Regions from separate parts of the Mesorhizobium sp. WSM4837 genome, predicted to be linked through region 1. Evidence: predicted binding sites of a transcription regulator. Region 1 holds the regulator's gene; each other region holds the start of a gene.

What was found. The regulator LexA, encoded in region 1, represses DNA repair genes until DNA is damaged. The targets are predictions, from matches to a motif close to TGTTCNNNNTGTGTTCNG.
Region 2: the regulator LexA is predicted to act here: its motif matches at 2,928-2,945, upstream of AC0L3D_RS28450 (DNA recombination protein RmuC).
Region 3: the regulator LexA is predicted to act here: its motif matches at 3,202-3,219, upstream of AC0L3D_RS10645 (YifB family Mg chelatase-like AAA ATPase).

Annotation. Positions count from the first base shown of each region.
Region 1 is NZ_JBVVQE010000025.1:76,160-82,623, reverse strand. Features, by position in the region: gene gltX (glutamate--tRNA ligase) at 1-1,149, opposite strand, end outside; gene AC0L3D_RS16880 (ComEC/Rec2 family competence protein) at 1,251-3,707, shown strand; gene lexA (transcriptional repressor LexA) at 3,701-4,438, opposite strand; gene AC0L3D_RS16870 (molybdopterin molybdotransferase MoeA) at 4,543-5,748, opposite strand; gene moaC (cyclic pyranopterin monophosphate synthase MoaC) at 5,748-6,245, opposite strand; gene trpC (indole-3-glycerol phosphate synthase TrpC) at 6,312-6,464, opposite strand, start outside.
Region 2 is NZ_JBVVQE010000065.1:6,627-13,090, forward strand. Features, by position in the region: gene truA (tRNA pseudouridine(38-40) synthase TruA) at 1-438, opposite strand, end outside; gene AC0L3D_RS28430 (GNAT family N-acetyltransferase) at 456-965, opposite strand; gene fmt (methionyl-tRNA formyltransferase) at 962-1,897, opposite strand; gene AC0L3D_RS28440 (hypothetical protein) at 1,928-2,233, opposite strand; gene def (peptide deformylase) at 2,328-2,873, opposite strand; gene AC0L3D_RS28450 (DNA recombination protein RmuC) at 2,979-4,238, shown strand; gene AC0L3D_RS28455 (GFA family protein) at 4,243-4,647, opposite strand; gene AC0L3D_RS28460 (transglutaminase-like domain-containing protein) at 4,747-5,577, opposite strand; gene AC0L3D_RS28465 (hypothetical protein) at 5,789-5,914, shown strand; gene sugE (quaternary ammonium compound efflux SMR transporter SugE) at 6,094-6,408, shown strand.
Region 3 is NZ_JBVVQE010000014.1:40,333-46,796, forward strand. Features, by position in the region: gene AC0L3D_RS10635 (malate synthase G) at 1-785, shown strand, start outside; gene AC0L3D_RS10640 (hypothetical protein) at 930-1,472, shown strand; gene AC0L3D_RS10645 (YifB family Mg chelatase-like AAA ATPase) at 1,576-3,108, opposite strand; gene gshB (glutathione synthase) at 3,292-4,233, opposite strand; gene AC0L3D_RS10655 (SDR family NAD(P)-dependent oxidoreductase) at 4,673-5,440, shown strand; gene AC0L3D_RS10660 (2-dehydro-3-deoxygalactonokinase) at 5,437-6,390, shown strand; gene AC0L3D_RS10665 (2-dehydro-3-deoxy-6-phosphogalactonate aldolase) at 6,387-6,464, shown strand, end outside.

The DNA.
Region 1 (6,464 bases):
GATCGGCAGCGGCCGCTCGGCAAACAGGAAGGCGGCACCGTCGACCAGCTCGACCAGCGTCTTGGCGCGCTCCTTCAAGCCGGGCAGGGCGGCCAGCAACTGCGCCTTGCGTGTGTCGTCGAGGCGCGCTGCGATCGCCGGGCCGCCTTCGAGATAGGGCAAGGTGTTGATGAAGATATCGAGCAATTCGGGCTCGTTCATGCGCCGCATATGCACGCCGTTCAGCGCCTCGAGCTTGGCGAAGTCGAAGCGGGCGGCCCCCTTGTTGACATCGCCGATGTCGAACCACGCAATCATGTCGGTGATCGATATGACCTCGTCGTCGCCGTGGCTCCAGCCGAGCCGCGCCAGGTAGTTGAGCAGTGCCTCGGGCAGATAGCCCATGGCGCGATAGGCTTCAACGCCGAGGGCGCCGTGCCGCTTCGACAGCTTGGCGCCGTCGGCGCCATGGATCAGCGGGATATGCGCCATTGACGGCACCTCCCAGCCCAAGGCTCGATAGATCACCATTTGGCGGGCGGCATTGGTCAGATGGTCGTCGCCGCGGATGATGTGGGTGATGCCCATGTCGTGGTCGTCGACGACGACGGCATGCATATAGGTCGGGTTGCCGTCCGAGCGCAGGATGATGAAATCGTCGAGGTCCTTGTTGGGGAAGCGGACTTCGCCCTGCACGCGGTCATGTACCACCGTCTCGCCTTCGGCCGGCGCCTTGATGCGGATCGCGCCCCTGGCGCCAACCGGTGCCTCTGACGGGTCGCGGTCGCGCCAGCGGCCGTCATAGCGGGGAGGCAAGCCGTTGGCCCGCGCACTCTCGCGCATCGCCTCCAGCTCGGCCGGCGTCGCATAGCAGTAATAGGCTTTGCCGAGGCGCACCAGCTCCTCGGCAACCGCGCGGTGGCGCGGCGCGCGCTCGAACTGGGATACCGGTTCGCCGTCCCAGGTGAGGCCGAGCCAGGAGAGCCCATCGAGGATGGCAGCGGTTGCCGCATCGGTCGAACGCTCGCGATCGGTGTCCTCGATGCGCAGCAGCATCTTGCCGCCAGTGTGTTTCGCATACAGCCAATTGAACAGCGCCGTGCGCGCCCCGCCAATATGCAGGAATCCGGTGGGCGAAGGGGCAAAACGGGTGACGACCTTGTCCGACATGGAACTCCTGGGCAAGCGCAGAAAACGGATGTGGTGCGCGGACTTTCGCGCGTCGCGCGTTCATGTAGCATAGGAGGTCAAGGGCGCAAGGGGCGAACCCTATGGCTGGACCAGGCCGCGGCGTGGACGAGAGCGAGGGCGCGACCGCAAGCGTCAGCGAACGATCGCTGTTTGCCGACGTTCCTCACACTGAGTCGCTACCCGTTTCGCTGCCTGCGTCGCCGCTGAGCATCCAACCTCTTTCGCCGGATCGCCCGGCGCCGATACCGGCTTCAGCACCCGGCCCTGTCATTCGTTTTCGCCGACAGCTCAGCCATCTTTCACCATCCGGTGTCCGCAACAGCGTGGCCGCGGCAGCCGGCCTGGAACTCGACCGGGGCGTCGCCTTCCTGCTGGTGCCGGTTTTCCTGGCATGCGGGGTGATCGTCTATTTTTCGCTTGCCGTCGAACCGGACTTTGCCCAGCCCATCGCCGTCGTGGTCCTTACGGCATTGTGTGCGGCCGTCACGCGCTCACGCCGCAAAACGCACCTGTGCTTCATGGCAGCGTTGCTGTGCGCGCTTGGTGTGCTCGCCGCCAAGGTTGAAACCTGGCGCGCCGGAACGAAGATGCTCGGTTCGGAAATCCAGACCCGGCTGACCGGCCGTGTCGTCAGGCTCGACCAAATGGCGAACGGCCGGATCAGGCTGACCATCGATGTGATGTCGACCGCCCGGCCGACACTGCGTTATGCACCCGAACGTGTCAGGGTGTCGGCACGCAAGATTCCCGCTGAGATGACCGCAGGCTCGGTGGCAACCGGCTATGTGAGGCTTCTGCCTCCGACTGGCCCGGTCAGACCGGACAGCTTTGACTTTTCCTTTGACAGCTATTTCGCCGGTATCGGTGCCAGTGGCTTTTTCCTCGGCAGTCCAAAGATCGTCGTCTCCGAAGATGCACCGTTAACCGCACGCCTTTCTTCGTCGATCGAGAAGGCGCGCGAAACCATCGCCGACCATATCAGGGACAGCATCGGTGGTGCCGAGGGGGAGATTGCCGCTGCGCTGATCGTCGGCGTGCGTGCCGGCATCCCCGAAGAGATAAACGAATCGATGCGGCGCACCGGCATCTACCACATCATCTCCATTTCCGGCCTGCACATGGCGCTTGTCGCCGGCACCGTCATGGGATTGCTGCGCAGCGCCTTTGCGCTGTTTCCCGACTTTTCGTCGCGCCGGCCGGTCAAGAAATATGCGGCTGCTGCCGCACTCGTCTCCATCGCTGCCTATCTGATTTTCTCCGGTATCGTGGTCGCGGCTGAACGCAGCTTCATCATGCTGGCGGTAATGCTTGTCGCCGTGCTGTTCGACCGGGCGGCACTCACCATGCGCAACCTGGCGATTTCGGCCATCGCCGTCATCGTCGTGTCGCCGCACGAGGTGGTCGGCCCAAGCTTCCAGATGTCCTTCGCTGCGACTGCGGCTCTCGTGGGCGCCTATGCCAGTTGGTCCGACTTTCGTGCCGACAAGGCCAAGGCGCCGCGACAGCGACGGTCACCGGCCGCTTTCGTCACGCGCAAGCTCGTCGCTGGGGCAGGCACCATCGCAATGACCTCCATCATTGCCGGCAGCGCCACCGCGCTCTTCGCCATCTGGCACTTCCAGCGCGTCTCGCCGCTCAGCCTGTTCGCCAATCTGGCGGTCATGCCGATCGTCACGATCGTCATGTTCCTGGCCGTCCTCAGCGCCTTGGCAATGCCTTTCGGCCTCGACGGCCCTTTCCTCTACATGATGGGCAAGGGCCTGACGGCGATGATTGCAATTTCGGGATGGATCTCGGAGCGTTCGCCGGTCGATGCAGTCGGCCTGATTTCGTTGCAATCGGTTCTGCTGGTGACGGTCGCCCTGGTCATCGCCACGATGGCCACGACGTGGCTGCGGGTTGCGGCACTTCCCTTTGCGCTCGCCGGCCTGCTGACGATTTCCGAGACGCGCACCCCCGACGTGCTGATCTCGGAGGATGCGCATCTGGTGGCACTGCCGATCGGCGGCGGCGAACTTGCCGTCAACCGGGTGCGTTCGAACGAATTCACCACCGACAACTGGAAACATGCGCTGGTTTCAACAACGATCGTCGAGCCGGAGACATTCGAAAAAGGAGATGTGCGGTTCGACATCGCCGATCCGGCCGACCTGCCGCCGGGAGCGCCTTTCACCTGCACTGCCGGCCTGTGCCTGGCCCGGCATCCGTCCGGCGCGCTCATCGCGCTCGCCGACAACCGTGAAACCGCGCGGCCGGCCTGTGCCTTTGCGGATTTGATCGTCATCGACGATGCCACAGCCTATTACAAACCCTGCCGCAACCCGCTGGTTCTCGTCGTCACCAAACGGCAGCTCGCTCGCATGGGCAGTGCCGCCGTCTTCTTCGATCCGCTATCGGCGACGACGCGCGCAGAAATCCGTTTTGCCGTCAGACAGCCATATAGGCCCTGGCATGAGCAGCGGCGATTTTCGCGCGAGGCGAGGGGCCTGCCGCCATACCGCAGGGCCGAGAAACCCAGGAAGCCCGCCGTTCAGTAACGCCGGATCAATCCGACGAGCTTGCCCTGCACCTTGACCCGGTCCGGCCCGAAGATGCGCGTCTCGTAGGCCGGATTGGCGGCTTCCAGTGCGATAGAGGCACCTTTGCGGCGAAATCGCTTCAGCGTCGCTTCCTCCTCGTCGACCAGAGCGACAATGATCTCGCCAGGCTGGGCGGTGTCGGCGTTGCGGATGATGACCGTGTCGCCGTCGAAGATGCCGGCCTCGATCATCGAATCACCCTTGACCTCCAGCGCGTAGTGCGTGCCGCCGGTGATCATGTCCGGTGGCACCGAGATCGAATGCGTCTGGTGCTGGATGGCGTCGATCGGCACACCGGCAGCGATGCGGCCCATCACCGGTATGGAAACGGTGGCAGCGACGTCGTCGTCATTGCCGGCCGCACGCATGCGCGAAGGCGCCGGCTTGATCTGGCGTCCGAGGCCGCCCTGCCCAAGGGAGCCTTGAATGACGCTCGGCGAGAATTTGCGCGCCGCATTGAGGCCCGGCGCGATTGAATCGGGCAGGCGCAGCACCTCCAGCGCGCGGGCGCGGTTGGGCAGGCGGCGAATGAAACCGCGTTCCTCCAGCGCCGTGATCAGCCGGTGGATCCCCGATTTGGAGGCGAGGTCGAGCGCTTCCTTCATCTCGTCGAACGAGGGCGGAATGCCGCTTTCCTTCAGCCGCTCGTGAATGAACATCAGCAGTTCATGTTGTTTGCGTGTCAGCATCGCGACCCCCAACAGAATCAGAAAAACAAACCCAGAACAAACACTATCTGTTCCAGTTGTGTTCCGCAACCATTTAAAGTTTAATGAATGTGTTGACGTTTTGTTCAGCGTAGCATCAGCACGCTGCAGGCGGCGCCCGCTGCGGCCGCGGGAGCGAATGGCTCGCGCACGACCAGTCCGTTGGCGTCGGCCAGCATTCTGAGCATCGAGGAATCCTGGACACTGAACGGCGTTGCCTCAAGCGTGCCAGCTTCTTCCTTCACCACCGCGCGTACATAGTCCTGCCTGAGATCGTTGGCCGGCATGGCGGCGCCGAGCCGCGCCTGACGCATGTCCTGGCGGAACGCGCGGCCGCCGAGCCGCGCCAGCAGCGGCTTCAGAAAGAGCTGCGTGCCGACCAGGCTGGCCACCGGATTGCCAGGCAGGCCGATGCAGCGGATGGCGCCCAGCCGCCCGAACATCAGTGGCTTGCCGGGCCGCATGGCGATTTTCCAGAAATCGAGCGCCATGCCTTCGCCGGTCAGCACGTCATGGACGAGGTCGTGGTCGCCGACCGAGGCGCCGCCCAGCGTAACGATGACGTCCGCGCCTGCGGCGACGGCTTTTTTCACCAGCGCGGCGATCGCCTCCTTGCGGTCGGGGGCGATGCCGAGATCGAGTGCGCAGGCGCCGACCGAGCGGGCCGCGGCGGCGACGCCATAGGCATTGGAGGAGATGATCTGGTCGGGGCCAAGGTCGCTGCCCGGCGGCAGCAATTCGTCGCCGGTGGCGATGATGGCGACCAGCGGCCGTTTCACCACGCGGACCTGCTGGTGGTTGGCCGACGCCGCCAGCGACAATGCCGCGGGATCAAGCAGGCGGCCCTTCTCCAGCAGCATGTCGCCCTGCAAGAAATCGAGCCCGAGGCGGCGGATGTTGCGGCCTTCAACCGTCGGCGCGGTCACTTCGACCATGCCGCCGCCGAGGTCGCGGACATTCTCCTGGATGACGATGGTGTCGGCGCCTCCGGGAAGCGGCGCGCCGGTGAAGATGCGCACGGCCTGCGCCGCGCCGACTGTTCCGGCAAAGCCTCGTCCGGCCGGCGCCATGCCGATCACCGAAAGTCTCGCGGGCACGGACGCGACATCGTCGGCCCGCACGGCATAGCCGTCCATGGCCGACGCGTTGAATGGCGGCTGGGTGCGGAGCGCCATGAGCGGCTCCGCCAGCACGCGGTCGGCGGCATCCATCAGGGCGACGCTTTCAGCCGGCAAGGGCGCAGCATCCGCAAGCAGGTGCTCGAGCGCCTCGGCGACCGCAAGCAGCGCCATTATTGGCCTGCCCCCTGGGCATCCGCCTTGTAGTCGCCGGATTTGCCGCCGGTCTTTTCCACCAGCCTGATGCCGGAGATCGCCATGCCGCGATCGACCGCCTTGGCCATATCATAGATGGTCAGGCAGGCGACCGAGACGGCGGTCAGCGCTTCCATCTCGACGCCGGTCTTGCCGGTGACACGGGCCAGCGCCGTGACCTTCAGGCCGGGCAGCTTCGCGTCAGGTTCGATGTCTACCGATATCTTGGTCAACAGCAGCGGATGGCAGAGCGGGATCAGCTCATGCGTCCTCTTGGCCGCCATGATGCCGGCGATGCGCGCCGTGCCCAGCACGTCGCCCTTCTTGGCATCGCCGTCGAGAATCATTTTCAGCGTTTCGGGCCGCATCGAGACAAGACCTTCGGCGATTGCCGTGCGGGTCGTCTCCGCCTTGTCGCCGACATCGACCATATTGGCTTCGCCTTCCGCGCCAAGATGGGTGAGGGCGGCCGACATCGTCAGGTCACCCTGGAGCGACGTGCGTCCGTTTGGACGCACAAACTACACTCTGACGCTTTGTATTTATGCATCATGCTCTCCGAACATCGATTGCGATTTTCGGGCAGATGCATTGGCGGGCGCCTTGCCCGTCAAAAGCAGGTGCGTCGCAGTGGCCACGTCCTGTTGCCGCATCAGGCTCTCGCCGACGAGGAAAGTGCCAATGTCGCTCCGTTC
Region 2 (6,464 bases), on a different contig from region 1:
CGCTTCGTGCATGGCCTCGGCGTCGAGCCGCTTCGGCACCCACCAGATCTTGCCCTTGTCGAGCGCCGCCGGCGCGCGCCGGTTGACGATGCGGTAGAGATAGTGGCGGCCGATCGCCGAGAAACGCGCATCGAAGCTATCCGGCACCACAGCCGCCTTGAGGATGGCGACGCGCGCCTTGGCCGTTTGCAGGTGGGCGTTGACGGCATCGCGAACCTTGTCATCAGGCCACGCCCTGACGAGATCGACATGCGCCACCTGACCGGTCGCATGGACGCCGGCATCGGTGCGGCCGGCGCCGCGCAGCGAGACCTGTTCGCCGCAGAATTTCTCGATCGCCTGTTCGATCGCCTGCTGCACCGAAGGCTGGTCTGCCTGGCGCTGCCAGCCGGCATAGAGGCTGCCGTCATATTCGATGTCGAGGCGAAAACGCGGCATTCCTAAGAAGGATGAGGTTAGGCGGCGAGCGCGGTGCCGAAAGCCGAAGCGTAGACCAGCTTGCCGGTCTCAGGCGCTTCGCCCCAGACCAGCGCCTGCAGCGCTTCGCCCTGGAACTCGCTTTCGAATTTTTCGGCGCGCGCGTGACTGTAGCCGAAGCGGCCATAATATGCGGGATCGCCAAGCACCACCGCCAGCACCTCGCCGGCGTCCTTCAGGCGGATATGCGCCTCGCGGACCAGCGCACCGCCGATGCCGGTGCCATGGAATGACGGCTCGACAGCCAGAGGCGCCAGAGCTACCGCCGGAAAGCTCTTGCCGCCGTTCTGCACGAAAAGCCGCGAAAACAGGATATGGCCGACCACCTGTCCATCTTCTTCCGCCACCAGTTCGACGACGGCATCGCCGCCGCTGACCAGCGCGTCGACCAGGCCGGCCTCCGCCTGCTGGCCGAATGCGTGTTCCTCGACCAGGCGGATCGCCTCGCGGTCCCGCGGCGTCGCCGCGCGTATCGACATCATGCTCATGAGAATTTCATTCCTTTTTCGAGCTTGGCCCCGCGCAGAAATTCCTGCGCGGCAATGGGCTTTCCGCCCGCACGTTGAACTTCGACCAACCTGATCGCGCCTGACCCGCAGGCGACCGTCAGCCGGTCGTCGAGAATTCCTCCCGGCTCGCCGGCGCCTTGCGAAAGCATCGAGCGAAGCAGTTTCAGCCGCTCCGGGCGGCCGCCAATTTCGATCTCGCACCATGCGCCGGGAAAGGGCGACAGGCCGCGAATATGATCGTGGACTTCGCCAGCAGGCCGCGTCCAGTCCACGCGCGTCTCCGCTTTATCGATCTTTTTGGCATAGGTCACCCCCTCCGTCGCCTGTGCGGTAAAAGTCAGGGCATCCCGTTCCAGACGAGCCAGCGCTTCCGCCATCAGCGCGGCGCCAATGTGCATCAGCCGATCATGCAGTTCGTCGGCCGTCATATCGGGGCCGATGGCGCATTTTTCGGCCATCGCCACCGGGCCGGTGTCCAGGCCCTCTTCCATCCGCATCACCATCATGCCTGTCTCGGTATCGCCGGCCATGATGGCGCGCTGGATAGGGGCGGCGCCGCGCCAGCGTGGCAACAGCGACGCGTGACCATTGAGGCAGCCAAGCCGCGGCGCCTCGAGAATGGGTTTGGGCAACAGCAAGCCATAGGCGACGACGACGGCGACATCGGCCCGCAAGGCGCGGAACGCCTGCTGCTCGGTCTCGTTCTTCAGCGACACCGGCGTCCGCACCTCGAGGCCCAGCCGCTCGGCCTCGCGCTGCACCGGCGACGGCGTCAGTTCCAGCCCCCGGCGACCGGCGGCGCGCGGCGGCTGAGTGTAGACGGCTCCAATCTCATGTCCGGCATCCGCGATCGCCCGCAGCGTCGGCACCGAGAATTCGGGCGTACCCATGAAGATGACGCGCAAGGGCATTTTGTTCCGGGTCCGGTCTTCGTCTGGCCGTTAAGTCGGCTCAGTCGAAGTCGCGAACTTTGCGGGTCGGCGACCGAAGTCGCGTTTCCTTTCTGCTTCGATTTCGTTCATGATCTTGGCGAATTCATCGCCAATTGCGTTTTCAGCAGCGAAAGTCGCGCGAATAGCGTCCCATGCCGAAAGACCCGGCTCCAGCCTGGCTTGCCTTTCGGCGACCATGCCTTCGCGCAGAAGAGCTATCGCCTTGCCCGACAGGCTCTGGCCGCTCTTACGCGCCGCCTGCTCGATTTCCCGCTTCAAGGGTTCGGGAATATTTCTGATCAGCATGTCGCTCATCGGCGTCTCCATTTCCTGATCTGGAACAGGGTAGAGGGGCGCTGTCCCGCCAACATCTTCGAAAAGTTCAGCATCAAACTGCGCGAGTATCGCCCTATCCCACTAACTTGCCCGGCGCCTTGCTGCCTGATGGTTTGTCCCTGGCGAGCTTCTTGAACTTCTTCACCACCATGTCGCGCTTCAGCTTCGAGATGTGGTCGATGAACAGAACGCCGTTGAGATGGTCGATTTCGTGCTGCAGGCAAGTCGCCATCAGCCCTTCGGCCTCGATCTCCTGCAGCTTGCCGTCGCGATCGAGATATTTCACCCGCACGGCGGCAGGGCGCTCGACCTCGGCATAGTAATCCGGGATCGACAGGCACCCCTCCTCGTAGACCGAGCGCTGATCGGCGCTCTCAAGAATCTCGGGATTGATGAAGACATGCGGCGCCGGCGGCTCGTCTTCCTTGGCGAGGTCGATCACCAGCATGCGCAGCGGTTCGCCGATCTGGATCGCCGCCAGACCAATGCCCGGCGCATCATACATCGTGTCCAGCATATCGTCGGCCAGTTTGCGCAAGGCGCCGTCGACGCGCTCGACCGGTTTCGAAACCTGGCGCAGGACGGGATCGGGAAGGATGATGAGCGGCTTGATCGACATGGCGTCTCACCTAAGACCTCGCACGAAAAGCGTCAACCGGGGCATTTGCAGCGGCGTTCACGTTTTGATCTGTGTCGTCAGGCCGAATCATTTATGCTGTCCGATATGAACGACCTGACCACCATCCTGTCCGAACCGATCGCCCGGCTCGGCGCCACCACGATCACGCTCGGCCACGCGCTGGCATTCGGCGCGGTCCTGTTCCTGGGCCTGTTCGTGGCGCTCGTCGTCGCGCTCTGGCGCTCGGCCAAGGCGCGTGCGGTGGCTGCCGCGGAAGCCGCCGACCACGCCCGCGACGCCGAGGCGCGGATGGCCGGCATCCTGGCAAGCCAGGCCGAGATGCAGGGCCGCATGGGCGCCATCGCCGAAGTGTTCGGGGCGCGGCAGGCCGAACTCACGCAGTCGATCGGCCAGCGTCTCGACGCGATGACCGGCCGTCTCGGCCAGACCATGACCGAGCAGACGAAATCGACGCATGAAAGCCTCGCCAAACTGCAGGAGCGGCTGGCGGTCATCGATACAGCGCAAGGCAACATCCAGTCGCTCGCCAGCCAGGTCGTGCAACTTCAGGCAATCCTCTCCAACAAACAGACGCGCGGCGCCTTCGGCCAGTCGCGCATGGAGGCGATCGTCGCCGACGGCCTGCCGCACGGCGCCTATGAATTCCAGGCGACCCTGTCGAACGGCAGCCGGCCTGACTGCCTGGTGAAGATGCCGAATGGCGCGCCCGCACTCGCCATCGACGCCAAGTTTCCGCTGGAAGCCTGGAACGCCATCCGTGCCGCCGAAGGCGTCGATTTGCAGAAGGTCGCGGCACAAGCGTTTCGGCGTGACATCGAGGTGCATGTCCGCGATATTTCCGACAAATACCTGATCCAGGGCGAGACGCAGGACACCGCCTTCATGTTCGTGCCGTCGGAATCGGTATTCGCCGAGATCCACGAGAATTTCGAGGGGATTGTCCACAAGGCGCACCGCGCCCGCATCGTCATCGTCTCGCCGTCGCTGCTGATGCTGTCGATCCAGGTCATCCAGGCGATTCTCAAGGACGCCCGCATGCGCGAGCAGGCGCATCTGATCCAGGGCGAAGTCATCCGGCTGATGGAGGATGTCTCGCGCCTCGACGAGCGGGTGCGCAAGCTGCAGAGCCATTTCGGCCAGTCGGCCAAGGATATCGACGATATTCTCGTCTCGACGTCGAAGGTGACCAAGCGCGGCCAAAAGATCGAGGCGCTGGAGTTCGGCGCGCAGCCGACGGAGGGCGACGCCGGATCGGCGGCCAGTGCGAAGACCGAAGCGGGTGCGCGCGTCGCCGACTCCAAGACCGGCCAGCTGAGGCTAAGGGTCGTCGAAGGCGACGACTGAGAGGCTACTGCTCCTCGACGATCATCGTGCCTTCGAACTCCGGCAGCCAAGGCAGCGCCGAGCGGTGCCAGATCTGTTTTCTCGGGATCAGTTGTTCGCGCTGCCGCGCCGTGCCGACCCTGATGCCGTAGACTTTCGGCCCGTCGCCAACCGACGTGGCATAGAGGTGCGTACCGCATTCGCCGCAAAAGGCCTGGGCGCGCCTGGCGCCGCTCGCTGCGGTCTTGATGTAGATCTTCGGCGTGCCCTTGGTGATCCGGTAGTGCTCCTCCGGCGCCGGCACGGTCACCCGAAACGCTGTTCCGGTCAGCTGCTGGCAATCGATGCAGTGACAAATACTGGTGTTGTCCGGATCGACCTCCGCCTCGTAAGTGATGGCGCCGCAATGGCACCCGCCGTCGATTTTCATCTTCGCTCCTCCCTTCAGCCGAGCCTCGACGCGTTGGAGCTTAACGGCGCACCGGCCGAAGCTCCACCGGCAATCACAACGCGCGAAGCATGCTGTGGTTCAAGACTGCGGCGCCGACGCCTGTTCGATGATTTCATCAGTCCAGACCTTGAAACCGGCCAGCATACCCGGCCCGAAGATATGGGTCAGCGGCACATCGGCTGCGTCGCGGCCGGAGGCGATCAGGATGCGGCCGATGCGCGGCGCATTGTTGCGCGGATCGAAGGCATGCCAGCGGCCGCCGAGATAGACCTCCATCCAGGCAGCGAAATCCATGTCCGACCACGGTTTCGGCAAGCCGATGTCGCTGATGTATCCGGTGCAATAGCGTGTCGGGATATTCAAGGCGCGGCAGAAGGCGACGGCGAGATGGGCAAAGTCGCGGCAAACGCCGCTTTGCTCACGATAGGCCTCTGCTGCCGTGCGCGTCGGCCGCGCGTTGCCGTAGTTGAAGATGATATGGTTGTGGACGAAATCGCAGACCGCCTGCACGCGTGGAATACCGAGCGGTGAGTGGCCGAACAGCCGCCACGCCTCGTTCGCCAGCACGTCGCTCTCGCAATAGCGGCTCGGCAGCAGGAACAGCAGCGTCTCCGACGGCAGGTCGCGCACCTCGTGCTGCCACGCCAGCAGATCGCCCATCTCAAAACTTCCGGGATCGCGGATCACCGCGTCCGTGCCGAAGGTGAAGCGACCGGGAGGGGCGACAAGGCGGTTGCACCAATTGCCGAAACTGTCGCGGTAGCTCTCGATCGGCACCGGTGGGTTCGAAGTCAGGAAATCCGGCCGCTCGAGATCGGACGCGCGGGAATAGTGAACGTTGAGCATCGCGATCAGCGGCGTTTCCTGCGGAAAGTCGAAGCTCATCTCGCAGCCGATATGGATTCGCATTATCGTCCTGACCGTCCTGCCGGATCACCACCCGGCGAAGGCACGGGCCGTTGCTGCAGCGCAAAAAAGATCATCGCACGGACCAGCGCGGTTTACGAGCGATTTAGAAACGGTTGACAGCCAACGGCTGGCGCCGGCGCCAGATTATGCCTCTTGCGGTCGAGCGTTTCTCTTGGTTCATTTCGCTTGCCACAATTGGAGGAAACGAATCATGGCTAAAGGTGCGATGAAGGCGGGCAAGGAAGCCCGCAAGCCGAAGAAGGACGCGAAGAAACCTGCCGCTGCCCCGACCCTGAAAGCGCCGCCCGTCAAGGCGACCAAACTCAAGGACAAGTAAGCCTCGGCGTTTCGGCGCAGTCATGACCGACGGCATTCCAGGACCATCGACATTCAGCGACTGGTCCTGAAGTGCTGTCGGCGCTGCTGTTGATTGGGCATTTCTGAATCAATGCCGCGAAGACGACTTCGCGCTTTCCGAAAAGACCGGGACGACCCGCAATCCAATGGAGCGTTCCGATGTCGTGGATTCTTCTCTTCTTCGCTGGCCTGTTCGAGATCGGCTGGGCGATCGGCCTCAAATACACTGACGGTTTTTCGAAGCCGCTTCCGACCGTCCTGACGGTTGCCTCAATGGTCGTCAGTCTCGCCTTGCTCGGACTGGCGCTGAAGACGCTGCCGGTCGGCACGGCTTACGCGGTGTGGACCGGCATCGGCACCGTCGGCACGGCGCTGCTTGGCATCTGGCTGCTCGGTGAGCCTGCGACCGCGATCAGGCTGGCCTGCATCGCACTCATCGTCTGCGGCATCATGGGATTGAAACTCGCGACCTAGTTCTTGCTGCAAGGCAGCAGCACAAACGCCTTCAGGGCCGCTGCAAGGCGGCCCTG
Region 3 (6,464 bases), on a different contig from region 1:
CCGGCCCGATGATCCGCAAGGGCGACATGAAGCAGGCCGCCTGGATTGCCGCCTACGAAGCCTGGAACGTCGACACCGGGCTGGAATGCGGGCTGGCCGGCCGCGCCCAGATCGGCAAGGGCATGTGGGCGATGCCCGATCTGATGGCGGCGATGCTGGCGGAAAAGATCGCCCATCCCAGGGCCGGCGCCAACACCGCCTGGGTGCCGTCGCCGACAGCGGCGACGCTGCACGCCACCCACTACCACAAGGTCGACGTCGACGCTGTGCAGGCGGCGCTGAAGAGCCGCCCCAAGGCAAAGCTCGACGACATCTTGTCGGTGCCGGTAGCGGTGCGGCCGAACTGGTCGCCGGAGGAGGTCCAGAACGAGCTCGACAACAACGCGCAAGGCATTCTGGGCTATGTCGTGCGTTGGATCGACCAGGGCGTCGGCTGCTCGAAAGTGCCTGACATCAATGACATAGGCCTGATGGAGGACCGCGCGACGCTGCGCATCTCCTCGCAGCACATCGCCAACTGGCTGCATCACGGCGTGTGCACCTCAGACCAGGTGATGGAGACGATGAAGCGCATGGCCGGCGTCGTCGACCGCCAGAACGCAGGCGATCCGCTCTACCGGCCGATGGCCCCTGACTTCGACAAGTCGATTGCCTTCCTGGCCGCCTGCGACCTCGTCTTCAAGGGCCGGGTCCAGCCCAACGGCTACACCGAGCCGGTGCTGCACGCGCGGCGGCTCGAGCTGAAGGCGAAGGAAGGCCCCTCGATAGCGCGTACAGAGTTTTAGTATAACCCGACAGATATTAGCAATTACGAACACGTCGTTGTCCCGGTGCACGCGATCTGCTACGATTTAATCACCGACAAACGGCTCTGGGAGGCCGTGCGTCCGACATCATGCACAAGATCAACTCAAAACCGGAGAACGGCCATGAAACGGCTTCTGATGGTCGCTGCCCTTGTGGCGGCGGGCAGTTTGGTTGCGATGCAAGGCGCAGCCGCCGATGACGCTGCGATGATCAAGAGCGCTGAATCCGCCGCACCCCCCGCTGTAGCAAGCGGCGCTGCGATCCACGCTATGGATGAGAAGGGTGCAATGCGCACACTGCGCGAGGGCACAAACGGCTTCTGGTGCATGCCGGACAACCCGGCCACACCTGGCCCGGATCCAATGTGTGGAGATGCCAACGCGATGGAATGGGCGATGGCGTGGATTGGAAAAAAGGAACCGCCCAAGGGCAAGGTCGGCTTCATGTATATGCTGGCAGGCGGCACCGATGGCAGCAACACCGATCCTTATGCGACGAAGCCCGAGGAAGGCAACAATTGGGTGGAGACCGGACCGCACGTGATGATCGTCAACGCAATGGACATGATGCAGGGCTATCCGGCTGACCCCAAGCCTGACACGTCCAGGCCATATGTGATGTGGGCGGGCACTCCCTACGCACATCTCATGATTCCGGTTAAGTAGCTGCCGCCGAATTGACTGGCGATCGCGATCAGGCTGCGTAGCGTCAGACTGTCGAGCTCCTGCGGGCCGGGCCGGTCACCCTCCCTCAAGCGGGAGGGGAACGTCACGCCGCCTGCGCCATTCGCTCCGAACTCATGCGGTACGAAATCGCCTCGGCCAGATGGATGCGGCCGACCGTCTCGCTGGCCTCGAGATCGGCCAGCGTCCGCGCCACCTTCAGCACCCGGTGATAGGCCCGCGCTGAAAAGCCAAGCTTTTCGCTGGCATCCCTGAGCAGCGACAGGCCTGATGCATCCGGCATCGCGATCTCCTCGATAACAGAGGGTGAGCAGTGCGCGTTAGTGGTGACGGAGGTCGCGCCGAGCCGCTCGAAACGTTCGCGCTGGGTTGTCCGGGCGCGGGCCACGCGCAGCGCCACATCGGCACTCTTCTCCGCCCGGTCCGGTCGGATCAGATCGCTGGCCGAGACCGCCGGCACCTCGATCCGGAGATCGATGCGGTCGAGCAGCGGGCCGGAAATGCGCGCTTGGTAGTCGGTGCGGCAACGATCGCCGCGCAGGCAGCGATAGCCCGGCTCGCCAGCCATGCCGCAGCGGCACGGGTTCATCGCCGCGACCAGTTGGATGCGCGCCGGATAGGTGACGCGATGATTGGCGCGGGCGATCATGCAGTCGCCGGTCTCCAGCGGCTGGCGCAGCGCATCTAGCGCCTGCGGCGAGAATTCGGGAAACTCGTCGAGGAACAGCACGCCGTGATGGGCCAGCGAGGCCTCGCCCGGCCGCACGCGCAGGCCGCCGCCGACCAGCGCCGCCATCGAGGCCGAATGGTGCGGCGCGCGGAACGGCCGCCGGTCGGTCAGCTTGCCTTCGCCAAGCTCGCCTGCCACCGAGGCGATCATCGAGACTTCGAGCAATTCCCGCGGCGCCAGCGGCGGCAGGATCGACGGCAGCCGCTGCGCCAGCATCGATTTTCCCGATCCTGGCGGACCGATCATCAGCATGTTATGGCCGCCGGCCGCCGCCACTTCGAGTGCCCGCTTGGCGGTCTCCTGGCCCTTGATGTCGGCAAGATCCGGCAGGTCGCGCGCCGAGGCATGGATGCCGGCCTCCGGCCGCGACAGCACCTGCGTGCCGCGAAAATGATTGGCGATGGCGATCAGGCTGCGCGGCGCCAGAATGTCGAAATCCTTGCCGGCCCACGCCGCTTCCGGACCGCAGGCGAAAGGACAGATCAGGCCCTTGCCTTCGGCATTGGCGCCGATCGCCGCCGGCAGCGCGCCGGCCACCGCGGCGATGGTGCCGTCGAGCGACAGTTCGCCAAGCACGACATAGCCGGCCAGCATGTCGCCTGGAATGGCGCCAAGCGCCGCCATCAGGCCAAGCGCGATCGGCAAATCGTAATGGCTGCCTTCCTTGGGCAGATCGGCGGGCGCCAGATTGACGGTGACCTTCTTCGACGGCATCGACAGGCCCGATGCGTGCAGCGCCGCCTGCACCCGCTCCCGGCTTTCGGCCACCGCCTTGTCGCCGAGGCCGACGATGTGCATGTTGACCTTGCCGGGCGCGATCATCACCTGCACGTCGACCGGCACGGCCTCGATGCCCTGGAAAGCGACCGTACGGACCCGCGCAACCATCTTTTCTGCCCCCGGACATGGGCCCGCCCGAAGCCCATGCGATCATGCCGCGAACGGCGTCATCTGAGACAACCACAGATTTTGGGCAAAGGCAAGAACATTACGGGAACAATCGAACGTGGTGCCTTGATGGCGTCGCATCGGCTACGGATCGGAAAACCGCTGTTCCGGCAAGCATGGGTGCTACTTGCGCTTGTCCTCAACCGCATCCCAGAACAGGCTGGCGATATCGGCGCCGCCGAAGCGTTTTACCTCGCGCACGCCGGTCGGCGACGTCACGTTGATCTCGGTCATGTAGTCGCCGATCACGTCGATGCCGACGAGGATGAAACCGCGCTCTTTCAGCGACGGGCCGATGCGGGCGCAGATCTCGCGTTCGCGCTCCGTTAGTTCCGTTTTTTCGGCGCGGCCGCCGACATGCATGTTGGAGCGTGAATCAGTCTCGGCCGGCACCCGGTTGATGGCGCCGACCGGCTCGCCGTCGATCAGGATGATGCGCTTGTCGCCGGCTCGCACCTCCTTCAGATAACGCTGAACGATGTAGGGCTCGCGGAACATCTGGCCGAACATTTCGAGCAGCGAGGCGAGGTTGCGATCGGCCTCGTGAAGGTGGAAGATGCCGGCGCCGCCATTGCCGTAGAGCGGCTTGACGATGATGTCGCCGAATTCCTTGCGGAAGGCGGCAACCTCTTGGCTGTCCTTGGTGATCAGCGTTTCCGGCATCAGGTCGGGAAACTCGGTGACGAAGATCTTTTCCGGGCTGTTGCGCACCCAGGCCGGGTCGTTGACCACCAGCGTCCTGGGATGGATGCGCTCGAGCATATGCGTCGTGGTGATGTAGTTCATGTCGAAAGGCGGGTCCTGCCTGAGCAGGAGGACGTCCATCTCCGACAGGTCGGTGCGCACTTTCTCGCCGAGCGAATAGTGACTGCCCTTCTCGTCGCGGACCTGCATTTCCTCGACGCCGGCAAACACCTTGCCGTCGCGCAGCGACAGCCGGTCGGGCGTATAATGGAACAGCTGGTGGCCGCGCCGCTGCGCTTCCAGCGACAGCGCAAACGACGTGTCGCCGGCAATCGAGACGGTGGAGATGTGGTCCATCTGGACAGCGATTTTCAGAGGCATGGCGGATCTCCGGCGGATCGGATGGGCTGCTTGCCCTTACAACCTCCCCGGTCATCTGCCAATCGCGACATTTTGAGGATTGCCTGCTGGGCGTAGCTGAGGCGCAGGCGGAGCGCCTTGCCCAGTTCGGCTGCGCCGGCAGCAACGATTCCTGTTCGGCGGGCCGGTTGGTTTCGATGCCACGCTCGGCTATCCCAGAAATTCGCTCCGTGGCACCTTGCGCTCAAGGCGATCTGACGAGCGACTTGTCAGACACAAGCCCGCGAATTTGCGTTTTCTCCCTTGCTCCCCCGACCGGTCTGGCTAGGATGCGCGCCGACCGAGCCTACGGCGCCGCGCGTCCTTTTGGATGCGCAAACGACGCTGTAGCACTTTGATTTGCGCATGATCCTTCCGAAAATCGAAATCGATTTTCGGGGTCATGCGCAGGGAGAAAAAAATGATGCCATCGGCGCGCTTTGCCGACCTTGAGGGCGCTTCGGTGCTGATTACCGGCGGCGGCTCCGGAATTGGCGCGGCGCTGACCGAGGGTTTTGCCCGCCAGGGGGCAAAGGTCGCCTTCATCGACATCGCCGACGGCCCGAGCCTGGCGCTGGCCGACCGCATCGAAAAGGATCTCGGCCGCCGCCCCCTCTATCTCAAGACCGACATACGCGACGTCGAGGCGCTGCGGGCTTCGGCCGCCAGGGCGGCAGAGGCGCATGGCGACGTCACCGTGCTGGTCAACAATGCAGCACTTGACGATCGCCACGCGGTGGAAGACGTCACCGTGGAGTTCTGGGACAACAACCAGGCGGTCAACCTGCGCCCGCATTTCTTCTCCGCACAGGCGGTGGCGCCGGGCATGAAGCGCGCCGGCGGCGGCTCGATCATCAACTTCACGTCGACGTCGTTCCTGATCAATCACCCCGACATGCCGGCCTATACCGCCGCCAAGGCCGGGATCGTCGGCCTGACCAAGGGGCTTGCCGGCAAGCTCGGCGCCGACGGCATTCGCGTCAATGCGATCGCACCCGGCTGGGTGATCACCGAGCGGCAGAAGCAGCTCTGGGTCACCGAACAGGCGCTCGCCGCCCACGTGGCCAAGCAATGCATCAAGCAGGTGATGCAGCCGGAAGACATCGTCGGCACGGTGCTGTTCCTGGCGTCGGACGCTTCGCGCATGCTGACCGCACAGATGCTGATCGTCGATGGGGGCTTCCTGTGAACTCAGCGAGCAACGTGCCTTCTGTGGCCGCCGTCGACTGGGGCACCACCCGTCTCAGGGTCTGGCTGGTCGATGAGGCCGGAAACGTCCTTGCCGAGCGTCGCGGCGACGACGGGCTGATCACCGCGCAGGCGGCCGGGTTTTCGACCATCCTCGAAGGACATCTGGCGGCGATGGGCGCGCCGGAAACGATGCCCGTGATCATCTGCGGCATGGCCGGCTCGCGCCAGGGCTGGCTGGAGGCGCCCTATGTCAGCGTGCCGGCGCCGATCGGCGCCATCCTTGCCGGTGCTGCGCGCGTTCCCGGCCAGCGCCGCGACATCCGCATTGTGCCGGGCCTTGCCCAGCGCCAGGCCGACGCGCCCGACGTCATGCGCGGCGAGGAAACGCAGCTTGCCGGCGCCGGTTTGCCGGCAACAAGCCGCCATCTCGTCTGCATGCCCGGCACCCACTCCAAATGGGTGCTGGTCGAGGACGGCGCCGTTGCCGGTTTTGGCACCTGGCCGACCGGCGAGCTGTTTTCGGTGCTGGCGGCGCATTCGATCCTGCGCCATTCGCTGGGCGAGCAGCCCAAGCCGGTTGCACCAGGCAACCCGTTTTTCCAGCGCTGGTGCGAGATCGCGCTGGCCGAGGGCGGCGATGTCACATCGAGGCTGTTCTCGATCCGCGCTGCGGGCCTTTTGCAGAACCTGAAACCCGACGATGCCGCTGCCTGCCTGTCCGGCCTGCTGATCGGCGGCGAGATCGCCTCGGCCAGCCGCCGCTATCGAAAAGGCGCGGCGTCGATCGTGCTGGTCGCATCCGGCGCGCTCGGCACCCTCTACACTGAGGCGCTCGGTCTTGCCGGGCTTGCGGTGAGAGCCGTCGATGCCGACGAGGCGGTGCGTGCCGGTCTCATCGAGGCGGCGCGCAAAAATGGCATGATTACTGGAAGCGGAGTTGCCGCATGACCGAGACCGCATCGTTTCCGAAGCTCGAGCGCGGGCTTGTCGCCATCCTGCGCGGCCTCAAGCCGGACGAGGCG